DNA from 4 places in the Streptomyces sp. SDT5-1 genome. Region 2 is predicted to be linked to each of the others. Evidence: riboswitches for the same ligand, from Rfam matches in the RefSeq annotation. Region 2 holds a riboswitch; each other region holds the start of a gene.
What was found. Region 2 has a riboswitch for cyclic di-AMP ahead of ACTWJ8_RS32700 (M23 family metallopeptidase). Riboswitches for the same ligand answer to the same signal wherever they lie in the genome.

Region 1: another riboswitch for cyclic di-AMP. It lies ahead of ACTWJ8_RS21045 (M23 family metallopeptidase); the one in region 2 lies ahead of ACTWJ8_RS32700 (M23 family metallopeptidase).
Region 3: another riboswitch for cyclic di-AMP. It lies ahead of ACTWJ8_RS17460 (transglycosylase family protein); the one in region 2 lies ahead of ACTWJ8_RS32700 (M23 family metallopeptidase).
Region 4: another riboswitch for cyclic di-AMP. It lies ahead of ACTWJ8_RS23545 (NlpC/P60 family protein); the one in region 2 lies ahead of ACTWJ8_RS32700 (M23 family metallopeptidase).

What each region holds. Positions count from the first base shown of each region.
Region 1 covers NZ_CM125963.1:4,559,766-4,564,154, forward strand. The annotation lists gene ACTWJ8_RS21040 (PP2C family protein-serine/threonine phosphatase) at 1-1,098, shown strand, start outside; cyclic di-AMP (ydaO/yuaA leader) riboswitch at 1,364-1,511, shown strand; gene ACTWJ8_RS21045 (M23 family metallopeptidase) at 1,523-2,575, shown strand; gene ACTWJ8_RS21050 (aldo/keto reductase) at 2,701-3,654, shown strand; gene ACTWJ8_RS21055 (PrsW family intramembrane metalloprotease) at 3,674-4,389, opposite strand, start outside.
Region 2 covers NZ_CM125963.1:7,135,664-7,140,052, forward strand. The annotation lists gene ACTWJ8_RS32680 (aspartate aminotransferase family protein) at 1-6, shown strand, start outside; gene ACTWJ8_RS32685 (helix-turn-helix domain-containing protein) at 81-731, shown strand; gene ACTWJ8_RS32690 (DUF6126 family protein) at 724-873, shown strand; gene ACTWJ8_RS32695 (tyrosine-protein phosphatase) at 886-1,683, opposite strand; cyclic di-AMP (ydaO/yuaA leader) riboswitch at 2,068-2,240, shown strand; gene ACTWJ8_RS32700 (M23 family metallopeptidase) at 2,244-3,026, shown strand; gene ACTWJ8_RS32705 (SGNH/GDSL hydrolase family protein) at 3,272-4,054, shown strand; gene ACTWJ8_RS32710 (TetR/AcrR family transcriptional regulator) at 4,110-4,389, opposite strand, start outside.
Region 3 covers NZ_CM125963.1:3,766,220-3,770,608, reverse strand. The annotation lists gene ACTWJ8_RS17470 (recombinase family protein) at 1-862, shown strand, start outside; gene ACTWJ8_RS17465 (transglycosylase family protein) at 1,025-1,996, shown strand; cyclic di-AMP (ydaO/yuaA leader) riboswitch at 2,177-2,334, shown strand; gene ACTWJ8_RS17460 (transglycosylase family protein) at 2,339-3,061, shown strand; gene eno (phosphopyruvate hydratase) at 3,347-4,389, shown strand, end outside.
Region 4 covers NZ_CM125963.1:5,073,411-5,077,799, reverse strand. The annotation lists gene pcrA (DNA helicase PcrA) at 1-1,444, opposite strand, end outside; cyclic di-AMP (ydaO/yuaA leader) riboswitch at 1,631-1,804, shown strand; gene ACTWJ8_RS23545 (NlpC/P60 family protein) at 1,813-3,000, shown strand; gene ACTWJ8_RS23540 (hypothetical protein) at 3,057-3,410, opposite strand; gene ACTWJ8_RS23535 (C40 family peptidase) at 3,725-4,389, shown strand, end outside.

The sequences.
Region 1 (4,389 bases), 2.6 Mb from region 2:
AGAGGGGGGAGACGGGGGCGGCGCGAGGCCGAGGCGGCCCCCACCCGGATCTTCGTCCGGCTGCTGCCCTTGCTGCTCGTGATCGGCGGCGCGGTCTACGAGTACTTCACGCCCGCCGGTTACTCCGGCGCCCCGCTGTTCAGCGCGGCCCCGCTGGTGGCCGCCCCGTTCTTCTCGCTCTGCACGACGATCCTGACCGGCGCGGTGTCGATCGGCGCGATCGTCGCGGTGCATCTGTACTTCTGGACCAACATGGGGGTCGCGTTCGTCACCGAGATCGTCACCGTGGCCACCGTCTGCCTGCTGGCCTGTCTGCTCAACCGGATCGTGCGGCGCAGCTACGAGCAGCTGGCCTCCGCCCGCGAGATCGCGCAGGCGGCCCAGCTCGCGGTGCTGCCCGAACCGCCCCGGCGGATCGGCGGGTTCGTGGTCGCGGCGCGCTACGAGGCGGCGCAGGCCGACGCGTTCATCGGCGGTGATCTGTACGCGGTCCAGGACACCCCGCACGGCATCCGGATCATCGTCGGCGACGTACGGGGCAAGGGCATGGGCGCGGTCGCCGCGGTCGCGGTGGTGATCGGAGCGTTCCGGGAGGCCGCCGAGCAGGAGGGCTCGCTGGAGGCGGTCGCACAGCGCCTCGAGCGGGCGCTGGCCAGGGAGGGCGGCCGGCGCAGGGGCATCGACGACTTCGAGGGCTTCACGACCGCGGTGCTGGCCGAGATCCCGCACGGCACCGAGCGGGTACGGGTCCTCAACCGCGGTCATCCGGCGCCGCTGCTGCTGCTCGGCGACGGCACCGTGCGCGAGCTGTACCCGTGTCAGGAGGCGCTGCCGCTCGGCATGAGCGAGCTCGGCAGCTGGCCCGACCGGGGGATCGAGGCGGAGTTCCCGTCCGCGGCGACGCTGCTGCTCTACACCGACGGGCTCTCGGAGGCGCGGGACCCGGGCGGCCGCTTCTACGATCCGGCGGACCGGCTGTCGGGGCGGCTCTTCCCGGGGCCCGACGAGCTGCTCGGGGCGCTCGTGACGGAGGTGCGGGCGCACACCGGGGGCGGTTCGACGGACGACATGGCGCTGCTCGCCGTTCGGCGTGCCTGACCGTCCATGATCGTTGTTACCAAAGGTAGCCGACCGTAGTCGAACGGCGCCGCTCCGCATAACAATTGACGCACTGTCAGAGGGTTGGGTGAGGCGGATGTGGGAACGACCCCCGTTCAACTCGCCCGGTTATGACCGTTCTTGATCCGATAAGTCCTGGCCAGAGTCGTGAACGATCAGTGGGAAGCGCTTGGAATTACTGTCTGCTGTCTATTAACGTTCGATAACGCAGCGCGGTCGTCCCAGCCGTCACAAGCGACGGCTCCGTGCGCACACGCTCAATCCCGAAAGGGAGCCGGGGAACCACCAACTTGGGGTGAATCGGGCGCTCTTCCTGTCCCAGGAGACGTTCGTAGGAGACCTTCCTGCTCCGAACCCGTCAGCTAACCCGGTAGGCGAGAAGGAAGGAAAGGAGAGCGCCCCCGTGGCGTCGAACCGGCCTGCCCCCGACTTCTTCTACGGCCCCGAAGACGACTTCACCGTCGAGCAGGAGCCCTGGGAGGAGTGGAACCCCACCGAGGAGTCCGTCGCTCCCGTCCGCGGCCGGCACCGGGTGGCCCGCCGCCGCGGCGGATTCGCCCGCAGCTCCACGGTCCTCGGCGTCGGTGTCGTCGCCGCAGTCGGCGCGGGCGGCATCGCCACCGCGCAGGGCGGCAAGCCGCCGGTCCACATCTCCATGCCCGACCTGTCGGCGGTCAAGGACTCGCTGCCCGCGGCGAAGTCGCTGCCGGGCGTGGGCTCGCTGATGTCCGACGGTTCGGACTCCGACTCCGGCTCCGGCGCCACGGCCTCCCCGCTGAGCGGCGCCGGTATCACTCAGGCCGACGCCGCCGAGGGGCAGACCGGCGCCGGAGAGGCGCTGCGCGCCCGCATCATGCAGCAGGCCGAGACGCAGCAGGACGCGGCCGACGCCACCGCGAAGCAGGAGGCCGAGGAGGCCGCGGCCCAGAAGGCCGCCGCCGAGGCCGCCGCCAAGCGGGAGGCCGCCGACGCCAAGGCCGCCGCCGAGAAGAAGAAGGCCGAGGAGGAGGCCCGCCGCAAGGCGGAGGAGGAGCGGCTGCGCAAGCTGGCCGCCAGCTTCAAGCTCCCGGTCGCCTCGTACACGCTCTCCGGCACCTTCGGCCAGCCCGGCTCCATGTGGTCCTCCGGGTACCACACGGGCCTCGACTTCGCGGCCTCCACGGGCACGCCGATCCGCGCCATCCACTCCGGTACGGTCACGGAGGCTGGCTGGGCGGGCGCGTACGGGTACCGCACGGTGCTCACCCTCGACGACGGCACCGAGCTGTGGTTCTGCCACCAGTCCTCGATCAACGTCAGCGCGGGCCAGAAGGTCTCCACCGGCGACGTCATCGGCCGCGTGGGCGCCACGGGCAATGTGACCGGGCCGCACCTCCACCTGGAGGTCCACCCCGACGGCCAGTCCACCGGCGTCGACCCGGCGGCCTGGCTGCGCGAAAAGGGCCTGACCCCCTGAACCGGTGAGCCCCGGCGGCCCTGGCGCTGACCCCCCGACGTCAGGGCTGCCGGTTTGCCCCTTCTTGGCGGGATTTCCGGCGTGATCGCGGAATACCGTATTCCGTACGGGTGTTGGAACAGGGCATGACTTCCTCTCGCTCTCTGCGCAAGCTCGGCACCTCCGACCTCGAGGTCTTCCCGCTCTCCCTCGGGGGCAACGTGTTCGGCTGGACCGCCGACGACGCCACGTCCTTCGAGGTGCTCGACGCGTACGTCGCCGCGGGCGGCAACTTCATCGACACCGCCGACGTGTACTCGGCGTGGGTGGACGGCAACAAGGGCGGCGAGTCGGAGACCGTCATCGGCAAGTGGCTCGCCTCGCGCGGCCGCCGCGACGACCTCGTCATCGCCACCAAGGGCGGCCAGCACCCCGAGTACCAGGGCCTGTCCGCGGCGAACATCAAGGCCGCCGTCGACGCCTCCCTCAAGCGCCTCGGCACCGACCACATCGACCTGTACTACACGCACTACGACCGCCCGGACGTGCCGGTCGAGGAGATCATCGGCGGGCTCGACGCGGTGGTGAAGGCCGGCAAGGTGCGGCACATCGCCGCGTCCAACATCTCCGCCGAGCGTCTCCAGGAGTCCCTCGACTTCTCCGAGCGCGAGGGCCTCGCCCGCTACGTCGCGCTCCAGCCGCACTACAACCTCGTCTCCCGCGACACGTACGAGGGCGCGCTCCAGGACGTCGCCGCCCGCGCGGGCCTCGGGGCCGTGCCGTACTACGCGCTCGCCGCCGGCTTCCTGACTGGCAAGTACCGGCCGGGCGTGACCGTCGACAGCGCGCGGGCCGCCGGTGCGGGCAAGCACCTGGAGACCGAGCGCGGGCGGAACGTCCTGGCGGCGCTCGACGACATCGCCCGCGCCCACGACGCCGAGATCGCCACGGTCGCCCTCGCCTGGCTGGCCGCGCAGCCCACGGTGGCCGCGCCGATCGCCTCCGCGCGGATCGTCGACCAGCTGCCCGCGCTGCTCGCGGTGGCGGACCTGGAGCTGACGCGGGCCGAGCTCGACCGCCTGACGGCCGCCTCCGCCTGAGCCCGCGGGACCGGCCGGTTCAGTACCGGTACGGGTTGTACGGCGTGTACGCGGGGCTGTGGGGCACCACGGGGCCCGCGTACATGGCGGGCAGCCACATCGGCGCCGCGATCTGCGAGCCGTACGCGAGCGCCGGCCGCGCGTAGTCCCGGCGCTCCCACAGCGCGTCGAGCAGCTCCCGCTCCCGTACGACGAAGTCCGCGCCCGCCCTGCCCCTGCGGCCGCGGTGGCGAAGGAGCGCGAGGGACGTCGCGTACGCCTCGTACTCGGCGACGGCGGTGGCGGCCGGCCTGCCGCCGTAGTGCGTGGCGAAGTCGCGGGCCAGGCGCCGCGCCTTCAGCGAGCCCAGTGCGAACGGCTCGGGCGGCGTCAGCCAGCCCGCGGCGACGTAGGCCGGCAGCTCCTGGCGGACCGTGCGCAGCTCGCGCTGGCGCAGATACACCGACAGCCAGGTGACCACGCCGAACACCGGCACCATGAACGCCGCGTACACCGCGAAGAAGCCGTACTCGCCGAACGACGACGAGCCGTTCCAGAACGCGTGCATGCCCATCGCGCCGAGCAGCCCGGCGAGCGGCAGCAGCATCCGGCGCAGCCGGCCGCGGCCCGGGGCCATGGCGGCGGCGATGCCGAAGCCGATGCCGGTGAGCACCGTGAACAAGGGGTGCGCGAACGGGGACATCACGACGCGCACGAAGAACGTGGCCGCGGTGACCGAGGTGAGCCCGGGGCCCG
Region 2 (4,389 bases):
CGCTGAGATCCCGCCTGGCGGGCTTTGCCTCTGAGGCAAGAAAGTTGCCGCAGGGGCACGGCTCTGGCTGAATCGACAGCATGAGCCCTGCCCTCCCGCCGGACGAGGCGGACGGTGCGGAGGTTCCGGAACCCCCGGAACTTCCCGCCGTCGCGCCCCAGCTCCGCGCACTGCGCCGGCGCGCCGCCCTCACCCTGGAGGCCGCCGCCGGATCCGCCGGTCTGTCCCCCGCGCACCTCTCGCGCCTGGAGACCGGACAGCGGCAGCCTTCGCTGCCGATGCTGCTCTCCCTCGCCCGCATCTACGGTACGACGGTCTCCGAGCTGCTCGGCGAGACCCCGGCCGACCGGGACGCGGTCGTGCGCGGCGCTGCCATGGACCGCACCGAGGCGGGCGGTTGGACGTACCAGCAGGCCGGATCGCCTGGCCGCGGCATGCAGGCCCTGCGGGTCCACGCGCCGTACGGCTCCCAGGGCGACGTCGTGCGTGTGCACCCAGGCGAGGAGTGGCTGTACGTCTTGTCCGGCCGGCTCCGCCTGCGGCTCGGCGACACCTCCTACCGGCTCGACCCGGGGGACAGCTCCCACTTCGACTCGCTGACCCCGCACCGGATCGCCGCCGTCGACCCGGGCGGCGTCGACTTCCTCTTCGTCCACACCCTGCTGCAGAGCCCGACGGCCGCCCTGTGTCTCGGCCCGGCGGGACCGGTGAAGGAGACCCGCCATGGCTGAGACCACCGACCCGAAGCCCCGCCGCCAGATCGAGGACAAGATGCCGCGCGGCATCCTGGTCCGCGTCCTCGTGTACGTCTTCGCGGGCCACGGCCTGGCGGCGTTCATCTATCTGCTGTTCACGCTGGGCGGGAACCGCTGAGGGCGGACCCCGCTAGTCGAGCAGCCGCTCGCGCAGCCGCTCGCGGGTGGCGGGGCTCAGCTTGAGGCCCACCTCCAGGTAGCGGTCGGTGCTGCCCCACTGCTCGTCGATGGTCTCCAGGCCCGCGTTCAGGTACTCGACGCGGGCGTCGAAGAGCGGGCTGAGCAGCTCCATGATCTCGGGGGAGTAGGCGTCCTTCGAGGTGGCCGTGCGGTGCACCTTGTAGCGGCGGTGCTTCTCGTTCGACTTGAGGTAGTCCGCCTCGATGGCGTCGCGCTCCACGCCCACCGCGAGGAGCGTCACGGCGATCGACAGGCCGGCGCGGTCCTTGCCCGCCGCGCAGTGCATCAGCGCGGGCAGGCTGTCCTCGGCGAGGGCGTGCAGGACGCGGCTGTGCTCGGCGGTGCGTTCCTTGATCATCGTGCGGTAGGACTCGACGAGCCGGTTCGCGGCGCGGCCCTCCGACAGGATCGAGCGGAGCTGCTCGATGTCCCCGTCGCGGACCATGGCCCAGAACTCGGCGCCGTCGGCCGGGTCGTTCAGCGGCATGTTCACATTGCGCACGCCGGGCAGCTCTACGTCGGCGCCCTCGAGCTTCTGGTCGGCCGCGTTGCGGAAGTCGAAGACCGTGTGCAGGCCGAGCGAGGAGAGGAAGCTCGCGTCCTCGGCCGTGGCGTGGGCGAGGTGACCGCTGCGGAACAGCACACCCTGGCGCACGCGCCGGCCGTCCACCGTGGGCAGGCCGCCCACGTCGCGGAAATTGCGCACTCCGGTCAGCTCGGGCTCGGTGGACGGTGCGTGCTGCGTCACAGGGGCTCCTCCCGTTCGATGCACCGGCGTTGGGTCGCCGGCGGGCGCGCTTCTGACGATACGACATCGGTTCCACAGGCAACCATCTGTCCGATTCGCTCGAATTTGTGCCAACTGTTCGTGAATCGAAGGGGCTTGTAGGCGTTGGCGTGACCGGCCTCATGTTCGTGACGCTGTGTGGCGACGGGCCGGGATCGCCTCCCCGGTAAATACCGAAGGTATGGCGTTGGTAAAGGGAGGAATGTCGACGCAGGGTTACGCAGGGCGGCCTCCAAAACCCAAGGAATTGCGGCCGCACGTGAATTCGGCAGTTGTCGACGCCATTGCGGTTCGCCTACGGTCACCAATCACTCCGGTCGGAACGCCTAGTCCTGCCGCCGCCCGGATCTCTCATCGACAACCCGTCACGGCAGGAGCGGGGGACCCACACGCACGACGCCGCGTAGGGGATTTCCCCAAGCGGCTAGGGGTGAAGCCGTTGCCCGCATCCCGGGCGCGGCCGGGCATCTCCAGCCCGAACCCGACAGCTCACCTCGTAGGCGACGGAGAGGAAATTCAGCATGCCCGCAAAGGGAAAGCACCGCCTTTCGACCTCCCGCCGCATCGCCCGCGTCGCCGCCGTCGCCTCCGCCGGTGGAGCCGCCGTCGCGCTGCCGCTCATGGGGGCCACCGGCGCCCAGGCCGCCACCTCCGGCGGCACCGCCGACGTGCAGACGTACACCGTCAAGGCCGGTGACACGCTCTCGAAGATCGCCAAGGCGCAGCACGTCGAGGGCGGCTGGAAGAAGCTGTACGAGGACAACAAGGACACCGTCGGCCCGGACGCCGACCGCATCGAGATCGGTGCGAAGCTCACCATCGGCGGCGCCTCCGAGGCCTCCGCCAAGGGCACGGCCGACGCCACGCAGACCAGCGCCAAGAGCGCCACCACCGCCTCCGGCGACTACGTCGCGCCGGTCGACGGCGCCCAGGGCCACGGCTACGGCAACTCCGGCTCCATGTGGTCCAGCGGCAGCCACACCGGCGCCGACTTCTCGGTCCCGACGGGCACCGCCGTGAAGGCGATCACCGACGGCACCGTCGTCTCCGCCGGCGACGGCGGCGCGTACGGCAACCAGGTCGTCATCGAGCACGCCGACGGCCACTTCTCGCAGTACGCCCACCTGTCCTCGATCGCCGTCGCCCAGGGCGACAAGGTGACCGCGGGCCAGGAGATCGGCAAGTCCGGCGCGACCGGCAACGTCACGGGCCCGCACCTGCACTTCGAGGTCCGCACCACCGCCGACTACGGCTCGGACATCGACCCGATCGCGTACCTGAGCGAGCACGGTGTGAGCGCCTGACGCACCGCTCGACGCGAAGCCTGAAACACGGCCCAGCGGCTCGTCGACCCGCTGGAATCGGCGCCCGGGATCCCCTCCCCGGGCGCCGATTCGCGTTCCCGCGCTTATTCCCCGATGCGCGAGTGGGCTTTCTCACCACCCGTCAACCCCTACCTACGATGGCGTAGGTCACTTTTCACGCGCGAAGATACGTGGTCGTGGCAAACGAATCGAGAGCACTCACGGACTCACCCAACGGCGCGACGATCCGGTCCTTCGCGGCCGTCGGAGACAGCTTCACCGAGGGCGTGGGCGACCCCGGCCCCGACGGGAAGTTCGCGGGCTGGGCCGACCGGCTCGCCGTCCTCCTCGACGACCGCGTCCCCGAGGACACCTTCAAGTACGCGAACCTGGCCGTGCGCGGAAAGCTCATCGACCAGATCGTCGCGGATCAGGTCCCCAAGGCGGTCGAGCTCGCCCCCGACCTGGTGACCCTGGTCGCCGGCGGCAACGACATCATCCGGCCCGGCACCGACCCCGACGACGTGGCCGAGCGCTTCGAGAAGGCCGTCGCCCGGCTCACCGACGCCGCCGGCACCGTCATGGTGGCCACCGGCTTCGACACCCGTGACGTGGCCGTGCTCAAGCACCTGCGCGGCAAGATCGCCACGTACAACATGCACGTGCGGGCCATCGCCGACCGCTACGGCTGCCCCGTGCTCGACCTGTGGTCGCTGCGCAGCGTGCAGGACCGCAGGGCCTGGGACGAGGACCGTCTGCACCTGTCGCCCGAGGGGCACACCCGGGTCGCGCTGCGCGCCGCCCAGACGCTCGGCCTCGAGGTGCCGGCCGACCCCGAGCAGGCCTGGCCGCCGCTGCCGCCGCGCGGCACGTTCGAGGTGCGGCGCGACGACATCCACTGGGCGCGCGAGTTCCTGGTGCCGTGGATCGGGCGCCGACTGCGCGGCGAGTCCTCCGGTGACCGCGTGCAGGCCAAGGGCTTCGTGGACCCGCACGCCGTGAAGGCGCACCTCCAGTCCGCTTCCTGAAGCGTCCCGAGGTTTTACGGGAAGGCGCTCGGGAGGAGGTCCGGGGTGACCCCTCTCAGCGCCCCGCCCCCGTCAACTCGGCCCGCTCCAGGCCGAGTTCGCGGGCGAGCGCCTCGTCGACCCACTCCTGCATCCGGGTCCGCGACACCGCGGCGGGCCGGCCCTCGTACGCCGTCAGCTGCACCGCGAGGCCGTCGAGCAGCGCGGTGAGGCGCAGCGCCGCCCCCATCGGGTCGGCGCAGACGAACTCCTCCGCCGCCACCCCCTCGGCGATCACCTCCGCGAGCGCCGCCTTCCACTGCCGGTCGAGGTCCCGCGTGACCTCCCGCAGCGCG
Region 3 (4,389 bases), 3.4 Mb from region 2:
GTTCGGGCTGCTCGACGGCCACGAACTCCTGGCGGCCGACGTGGTTCGGCAGCGGCACGCGGCGGCGCCCGGCGACCCCTCGCGGTACGAACGGCGGGTGCGGGAGATCGACCGGGCGGTCGCGCGCCACGAGGAGCTTCTGCGCGGGGCGCCGGCGTACGTCGCGGCCGGGATCGCTCCGGCCGTACTGCACGCCGCTGCCGAGCGCATGCGCGAGGAAGCCGAAGATCTGCGTCGCCAACGGGCGGTGGCGGCGGAGTGGCTCGCCGGCCGGGAGGCCGATGACGCGCGGCGTGACGACCTGCTCGACGCCATCCGGTCCGGTGCGGCCTGCGTGCCTGGCCTGAGTCCTGAACAGGTGCGTGCATTGTTCGAGGCGTTCGACGTCCAAGTTCACTGCGGGACGCGTGAAGTTCTCTACAAGGCGGGGGTCAGGTGCCCGGTCACCGAGTGGCACGAGGAGACCGGCATGTTGGTGCCGCCCGACCCCACGGACGAGGAATGGGGGAGCGTGCTCGCGGCGCTCGGCCCCTTTTTCACCAAGCGGCACTTCACCAGCAAGTACGACATCCGCGGGCAGTTCAACGGAATGCTGCACCGGCTGCGGCACGGGCTGAGCTGGAAGGATCTCCCGGCCGCTTGGGGCCCGGCGAACGCGATCAGGGAGCGCCAGCTGTCCTGGTGGAAGAAGGGCGCATGGCCTGCGGTCATGGCGGTGCTCCACGCGGACGTGCGAGGCGAACCGGTCTACAGGCCTCCCGTTCCGCCTCCCCTTCGCGTTGTCACCGGCGTGCGTCTGGATTGCAGCGAACTGTACGGATTCGTCGGGCAGTTCGCGGACTTCGGAAAGGTCGCGAACTGACGCCCCGTCAAGACTGTGACTTTCACGTGATCTACGCTGCATCGACTTGTGACAGGTGTTCGAGTGCCGCTACGTTCACGGATCATCGCGACACATGCACAACCCGCACCACTTGCACCACCCGTCGCGCGTAGCAGCATCAGTCTCGCGAAAGGCAAACGCATGCTCTCCGGGAACGGTCGACACCGTCGCCCCCGTCAGGCCCCTGCTCTCGTCGTCGCCGCCGGAGTCACCGGCAGCGCCATCGCGATCCCGCTGTTCGCCGCCAGTGGCGCGAGCGCCGCGACCACGCAGGCGTGGGACAAGCTCGCGGAGTGCGAGAGCGGCGGCCAGTGGAGCCTGGACGCCGGGAACGGCTACTACGGCGGTCTCCAGTTCACGCAGGAGAGATGGGAGGAGTACGGGGGGCTCGCCTACGCCCCGCGTGCCGACCAGGCCAGCCGTTCGCAGCAGATAGCCGTGGCCGAGAAGGTCCTCGAGGACAAGGGTCCGAGCGCCTGGCCGATGTGCTCGCTCACCGCGGACCTCACCAAGGACGACGACTCGGCGGACATCGATCCGGGTGTCACCGCGTCCCCGTCTCCCTCGCAGTCGGCCGACAGCGGGGACGACGAGGGGAGCGAGGGCGACAGCGGCGCCGGCGACGAGGCGGATGCCGGCAAGGGTGCGTCGGCCAGTCCTTCGCCCAGTGACAGCGCGGACGAGACCGCGAGCGACGACTCGGGCGATACCTCCGGTAACAAGGAGAAGGAGAGCGCCTCGCCGGAGTCGTCGGAGCCGGAGTCGCCGGAGCCGACGGAGTCCGCCGCCTCCTCAAGTGACAAGTCCCACGCGCCTTCTGCCACGGAGAGCCCCGACGCCTCCTCCGGTCGGCACCGCGGCGACCGCGCGTCCGACGACGAGGCGGACTCCCGCGCGAGTGAGGGTCGTCACGCCTCGCGCGAGAGCAAGCGCGACGGCGACGCGTACACGGTCCGCGCCGGCGACAACCTCTGGGACATCGCGAAGGCCGAGGACGTGCACGGCGGCTGGGACGCGCTCTACGAGCGGAACAAGGAGACGGTGGGCTCCGACCCCGATCTCATCCTTCCTGGTCAGAGCCTGGATCTTGGAGACGGTTCGGACAAACAGTGAAGGTTTTCGGGGGTAGTTGAGGGGGCTTTGTCCGATGTTGGTCGAGTGAGACATGGGTCTCAAAGCCCCTGATCAACTTTGAAATCGGACGGATCGACTGCTTACGGTCGTGACCGCTCGCTTCAGCGGGCCCCGACGGATGTCACGCCGAATCCTGCCAGCGTCCGTACGGGAACAGTCGACGCGTCAGCGCCGTAGGCAGGAGCGGGGGACCCAGGTAAGCGCCCTTCCGGGAGACCGGACGGGCTTGGGGTGAAGCAGCGCACAAGGATGCCGCTGCCGGGCACTCACTGGCCCGAACCCGACAGCTCACCTCGCAGGCGTCGGTGAGGGGATACCTCCATGCTGTTTTCCGGCAAGAACAAGCACCGCCGCCCGTCCAAGGCCGTCCGCGTCGCCACGCTCGGCGGTGTCGCCGCCGCCGCGGTCGCCGTGCCGCTGATGGGCGCCACGTCCGCCTCCGCCGCCACCTCGTCCGAGTGGGACCAGGTCGCGCAGTGCGAGTCCGGTGGCAACTGGTCGATCAACACCGGCAACGGTTTCTACGGCGGCCTGCAGTTCTCCGCCTCCACCTGGTCCGCCTACGGCGGCGACCAGTACGCGTCCACCGCCGACAAGGCCTCCAAGGCGCAGCAGATAGCCATCGGCGAGAAGGTTCTCGCCTCCCAGGGCAAGGGCGCCTGGCCGAACTGCGGCACCGGCCTGTCCTCCGCCTCGTACGACGGCGCCTCCGCCGACTCGTCCTCCTCGCAGCAGCAGGAGGCCCCGAAGCAGGAGACCCAGCAGCGCGCGGACCGCTCCGAGCAGCGTCAGCAGCCGCAGCAGCAGGCCCCGAAGCAGGAGGCCCCCAAGCAGCAGGCCGCTCCGAAGCAGGACACCGTCACCACCCCGACCGGCAACAAGGTCGAGAAGGGCGACGGCGAGTACAAGGTCAAGTCCGGCGACACCCTCAGCAAGATCGCCGAGGCGCACGGCACGACCTGGCAGAAGCTGTTCGAGAAGAACAACGACATCGTCAAGGACGCCAACCTGATCTACCCGGGTCAGCAGCTGCACCTCAGCTAAGCGTCAGGTCCGGAAGGACCGCAGGCACGGACTCGGCATCGGCGGACGCCGAGCCCGGCCGCCCTCCCCGTCCCCACGGGCCGCTCACTCCGGCGACCTCCGTCCCGCTCAGCCGGGCCGGAGGTCGCTGTTTTTGTTCCGTTAAGAAACATTTCGCTATCGGCGTTGTCCACGAGACGGGCGTTCGGATGGCCGATGCCCGCGAGCCGGTTACGCTCAGGGGTGCGGGACCACGGATCCATGCAGCCGCCCGCACCGCCCGTCACATCCCAGAAGGAGATGCTCGTGCCGTCCATCGACGTCGTCGTAGCCCGGGAAATCCTGGACTCCCGAGGCAATCCCACGGTCGAGGTCGAGGTCGGCCTCGACGACGGCAGCACCGGCCGTGCTGCCGTTCCGTCCGGCGCCTCCACCGGCGCCTTCGAGGCCATCGAACTCCGCGACGGTGACCCGAACCGTTACCAGGGCAAGGGCGTCGAGAAGGCCGTCCTCGCCGTCATCGAGCAGATCGGCCCGGAGCTCGTCGGCTACGACGCCACCGAGCAGCGCCTGATCGACCAGGCCATGTTCGACCTGGACGCGACCGACAACAAGGGCTCGCTCGGCGCCAACGCCATCCTCGGTGTCTCGCTCGCCGTCGCCCACGCCGCCTCCGAGGCCAGCGACCTGCCGCTCTTCCGCTACCTCGGCGGTCCGAACGCGCACCTGCTGCCGGTCCCGATGATGAACATCCTGAACGGCGGATCCCACGCGGACTCCAACGTCGACATCCAGGAGTTCATGATCGCCCCGATCGGCGCGGAGTCCTTCTCCGAGGCCCTGCGCTGGGGCGCCGAGGTCTACCACACGCTGAAGAAGGTCCTGAAGAGCAAGGGCCTGGCCACCGGCCTCGGCGACGAGGGCGGCTTCGCCCCGAACCTCGGCTCGAACCGTGAGGCCCTCGACCTGATCCTCGAGGCCATCAAGGAGGCCGGCTACGTTCCCGGCCAGCAGATCGCCCTCGCCCTCGACGTCGCCGCCTCCGAGTTCTACAAGGACGGCAAGTACCAGTTCGAGGGCAAGGAGCGCTCCGCCGCCGAGATGACGGAGTACTACGAGGAGCTCGTGGCGGCCTACCCGCTCGTCTCCATCGAGGACCCGCTGTTCGAGGACGACTGGGCCGGCTGGAACGTCATCACCGAGAAGCTCGGCGACAAGGTGCAGCTCGTCGGCGACGACCTGTTCGTCACCAACCCTGAGCGCCTGGCCCGCGGCATCGAGGAGAACTCGGCGAACGCCCTGCTCGTGAAGGTGAACCAGATCGGTTCGCTGACCGAGACCCTGGACGC
Region 4 (4,389 bases), 2.1 Mb from region 2:
GGACGGAGTCCTCGGGGTTGGAGAGGACGCGCAGGTAGGCCAGGACGTCCCTGACCTCCTTGCGCTCGTAGAAGCGGACGCCGCCGACGACCTTGTAGGGCAGTCCGGTGCGGATGAAGATCTCTTCGAAGACACGGGACTGCGCGTTCGTCCGGTAGAAGACCGCGACGTCGCCGGCCTGCGCGTCGCCCGCGTCGGTGAGGCGGTCGATCTCGTCGGCGATGAACTGCGCCTCGTCGTGCTCGGTGTCCGCGACGTAGCCCGTGATCTGGGCTCCGGGCCCCTCGTTCGTCCACAGGTTCTTGGGGCGGCGCGACTCGTTGCGCTCGATCACCGCGTTCGCCGCGCTGAGGATCGTCTGCGTGGAGCGGTAGTTCTGCTCCAGGAGGATCGTCTTCGCGTTCGGGTAGTCGTCCTCGAAGTCGAGGATGTTGCGGATCGTGGCGCCGCGGAACGCGTAGATCGACTGGTCCGCGTCACCGACGACGCACAGCTCGGCCGGGTCGGCGTCCTCTCCCTCGGTGGGGCCGACGAGCTCGCGCACCAGGGCGTACTGCGCGTGGTTCGTGTCCTGGTACTCGTCGACGAGGACGTGGCGGAAGCGGCGGCGGTAGTGCTCGGCGACGTCGGGGAACGCGCGCAGCAGGTTCACCGTCGTCATGATCAGGTCGTCGAAGTCCAGCGCGTTCGCCTCGCGCAGGCGGGCCTGGTACATCGCGTAGGCCTGGGCGAGGGTCTTCTCGAAGCCGTCGGCGGCCGTCGCGGCGAAGTCCTCCTCGTCGATCAGCTCGTTCTTGAGGTTGCTGATCTTGGCGCTGAAGGACTTCGGCGGGAACTTCTTCGGGTCGAGGTCCAGGTCGCGGCAGACGAGCGCCATGAGCCGCTTGCTGTCGGCGGCGTCGTAGATCGAGAAGGAGGACGTGAAGCCGAGCTTCTTCGACTCGCGGCGCAGGATGCGGACGCAGGCGCTGTGGAAGGTGGAGACCCACATCGCGTTCGCCCGCGGGCCCACCAGGTCCTCGACGCGCTCCTTCATCTCGCCCGCGGCCTTGTTCGTGAACGTGATCGCGAGGATCTGGCCGGGGTGCACGCCGCGCTCGGCGAGCAGGTACGCGATGCGGTGCGTGAGGACGCGGGTCTTGCCGGATCCGGCGCCCGCGACGATGAGCAGCGGGGTGCCGCCGTGCACCACGGCCGCCTGCTGGTTCTCGTTCAGCCCCTCCAGGAGGGTCGCCGAGTCGAGGACCGGGCGCGGGGCACCGTCCCGGTAGTACGCGTCCCGCTCGGAAGGCGCGCCGAACAGCCCGTCCGGCATCGGCTCCGGGGCCCCGTCGTCGTACTCGGGGTCCGGGGGCGGCGGCGGAGGCTCCTGCTCACCGCTCGGGGAGCCGGGCGCGCCCTTCTGGAGGCCGGTCAGGAAGCTGTCGTCAAAGAGGCTGCTCATCGCTCTACGAGTCTAGGCCGCCCCACTGACAACCCGCGGCTCCCTTCGGAACCTCACCGAAACCGAGCGGCGCAGATCACGAAAATGTATCGGGCATATCGAACATCAACCTTCACAGCAGCCACACGAGTTGGCTACGGTGCAGCCGGGCAGCCCGTCCCCCCGCCCGCGGACGTCGCGGCGAACGGGCAGCCCCCGCCGAGTCCCGTACGCCGAGAGGCAGGGAACCGGGGACCCAACCGACCTTGGGGTGAATCGGTCGCACCGCCCGGCAGCACGGGGTGGTCGACCGTAGGGCAACCTTCCACGCACCACGCCCGAACCCGACAGCTAACCCGGTAGGCGGACGACGGAAGGAGTCGCCTGCCGTGGCGTCGCACCGCAAGCCCCGCAGCCGGTCCCGGATGACCGGCGGCCTCAGAACGACCCCGGCGGTCGGCATCACGACCGCCGCGCTCACCTCCGTGGCGCTGCTCTCCCAGACGGCGCAGGCCGCGCCCGAGCAGCCGTCGTCGAAGCCGCGCCTCGAAGAGGTCAAGAAGCAGGTCGACACCCTGTACCGGCAGGCCGAGGTCGCCACGCAGAAGTACAACGGCGCCAAGGAGCGGACCGCCGCCAAGAAGCAGCAGGTCGACCGGCTCCTCGACGACGTCGCGCGGCGCACCGACCAGATGAACGAGGCCCGCCAGAAGCTCGGCAGGTACGCCGCCGAGCAGTACCGCTCGGGCGGGGTCAGCGACACGGCGACGATGTTCCTCGCGGACGACCCCGAGGACTACTTCTCGCAGCGCCAGCTGATGAACCGGCTGACCGACGAGCAGAAGAAGTCGATCGACGACTATCAGAAGCAGACGCGCGAGACGGCGAAGAAGCGCACCGAGGCGCAGTCGAGCCTCGAGGACCTCACCGATTCGCAGGCCGAGCTGCGGTCCACGAAGGAGACCGTGCAGACGAAGCTCTCCGACGCGCGGCAGCTGCTGTCCAAACTGACCGCGGAGGAGAAGGCGCGGCTCGCCGCGATCGAGAAGGCGAAGGAGGAGGCGGCCCGCAAGAAGGCCGCCGAGCTGGCCGCCGAGCAGAAGGCCGCGGAGGAGGCGAAGCGGAAGGCGGCCGAGGAGGCGCGCGAGCAGGAGCAGTCCTCGGGCTCCTCCTCCGGCTCGTCCTCGGGTTCCGGGTCCTCGTCCGACGGCTCGTACGCCACGAAGGCCGCGCAGGCGCTGGCGTTCGCCAAGGCGCAGGAGGGCAAGCCGTACGTGTGGGGTGCCACGGGCCCGGACTCGTACGACTGCTCGGGGCTCACGCAGGCCGCGTGGAAGTCGGCGGGGATCTCGCTGCCGCGGACGACCTGGGACCAGGTCGAGATCGGCACGACGGTACCGCTCTCCGACATCCAACCCGGTGACCTGGTGTTCTTCTACGACGACATCAGCCACGTGGGCCTCTACCTCGGCGACGGCATGATGATCCACGCGCCGAAGCCGGGCGCGGTCGTGCGCGAGGAGTCGATCTACTACGACGGCACGTCGTCGATCCACAGCGTGGTCCGGCCGGCCTGACGTCCGTACGCGAAAGGGCCCGGCGATTGCCGGGCCCTTCGTACGTGCGCGGTGGCTCAGGTCCAGAGCACCGCGATGAAGATGTTGGCGACGGTGAGCGCGCCGACCGTGATGAACAGGCCCTTCTCCGCCTTCTCCTCATCCCGCTTCACATAGACGATGCCGAGGATCACGATCAGGATCGCGAGCTTCACGCCGATCTTGATGTTGTTGACGGTGCTGCCGTCCGCCTGGTTGAGACCGACCAGGGCGACGCCGGTCACCAGCATGGTCAGGGCGCCGTGCAGCATCGCCTTGTTGAAGCGGGCCGCGCCCTCCTTCATCGCCGACATCTGCGTGAGGAAGCCGCCGAGCAGCGAGGCGATGCCGATGATGTGCAGGCCGACGAAGAGGTGGATGAGTACGTCCATGGCCCGGAGCCTAACGGGGCAGCCGCGGCCTCCGACGGGCACCCCTTTGGCACCGACTCGTCCCTCTTGTGGTCACTCTCCATCATCATCCGCAACAATCGGACCAGTTGCGAACAATCCGTCACCAACCCGTTACGCCGAGGTTTAGCGTCCTTCCTCAGGTGACCGGCTCCCCACCGCCGCCCGGGCCAGGGGCGGCAGTCGGACACCACCGCCGAGAAAGGTCCGGCGGCGACCCGCTCCCCCTGTGCGGGCCGCCGCCGGACGCGCGACAGGCGGCCGTACGACTCGGCCGGCCGCCCAAGGAGGACCTCGTGCCGGCAGCACACCGCAAGCCCCGTCCGCGCCCGCTCAGCGGCGGCACGGCCCGCACCGCGGCCACCCTCGCCCTCGCCTCCGCGGCCACCGCCACCGCGTTCGACGGCGGCGCGGCGCACGCGGAGCCACGGCTCAGCCCCGAGCAGGTGCGTGCGAAGGTCGACCGGCTCTACCAGGAGGCCGAGGTCGCCACCCAGAAGTACAACGGCGCGAAGGAGCAGGCGGACGGGGCGCGGAAGAAGGTGGACGCCCTCCAGGACGAGGCGTCGCGGCGCACGGAGGCGCTCAACGCGCAGCGCGCGAAGCTGGGCTCGGTGGCCGCGTCCGAGTACCGCACCGGCGGCCTCGACCCGTCCCTCCAGCTCCTCCTCTCCTCCTCCCCCGACACTTACCTCGACAGGGCGTCCGCCACCGAGCGGCTCGGCGCGCGGCAGGCCGCCGCCGTCGGCCGGGTCCGGGACGAACTGCGCGAGATCGACCAGCTGCGCGCCGACGCCGAGGACACGCTCGACGGGATGCGCGCGAAGAAGGCGGAGCTGGAGGACGCCAAGAAGAAGGTGAAGCGAAAACTCGAGGAGGCCCGCCGCCTCCTCGCCCGCCTCACCCCGTCGGAACGCGACACGGCACCGCAGAGCGAGCACGCCTCACGCTCGGCCGAACG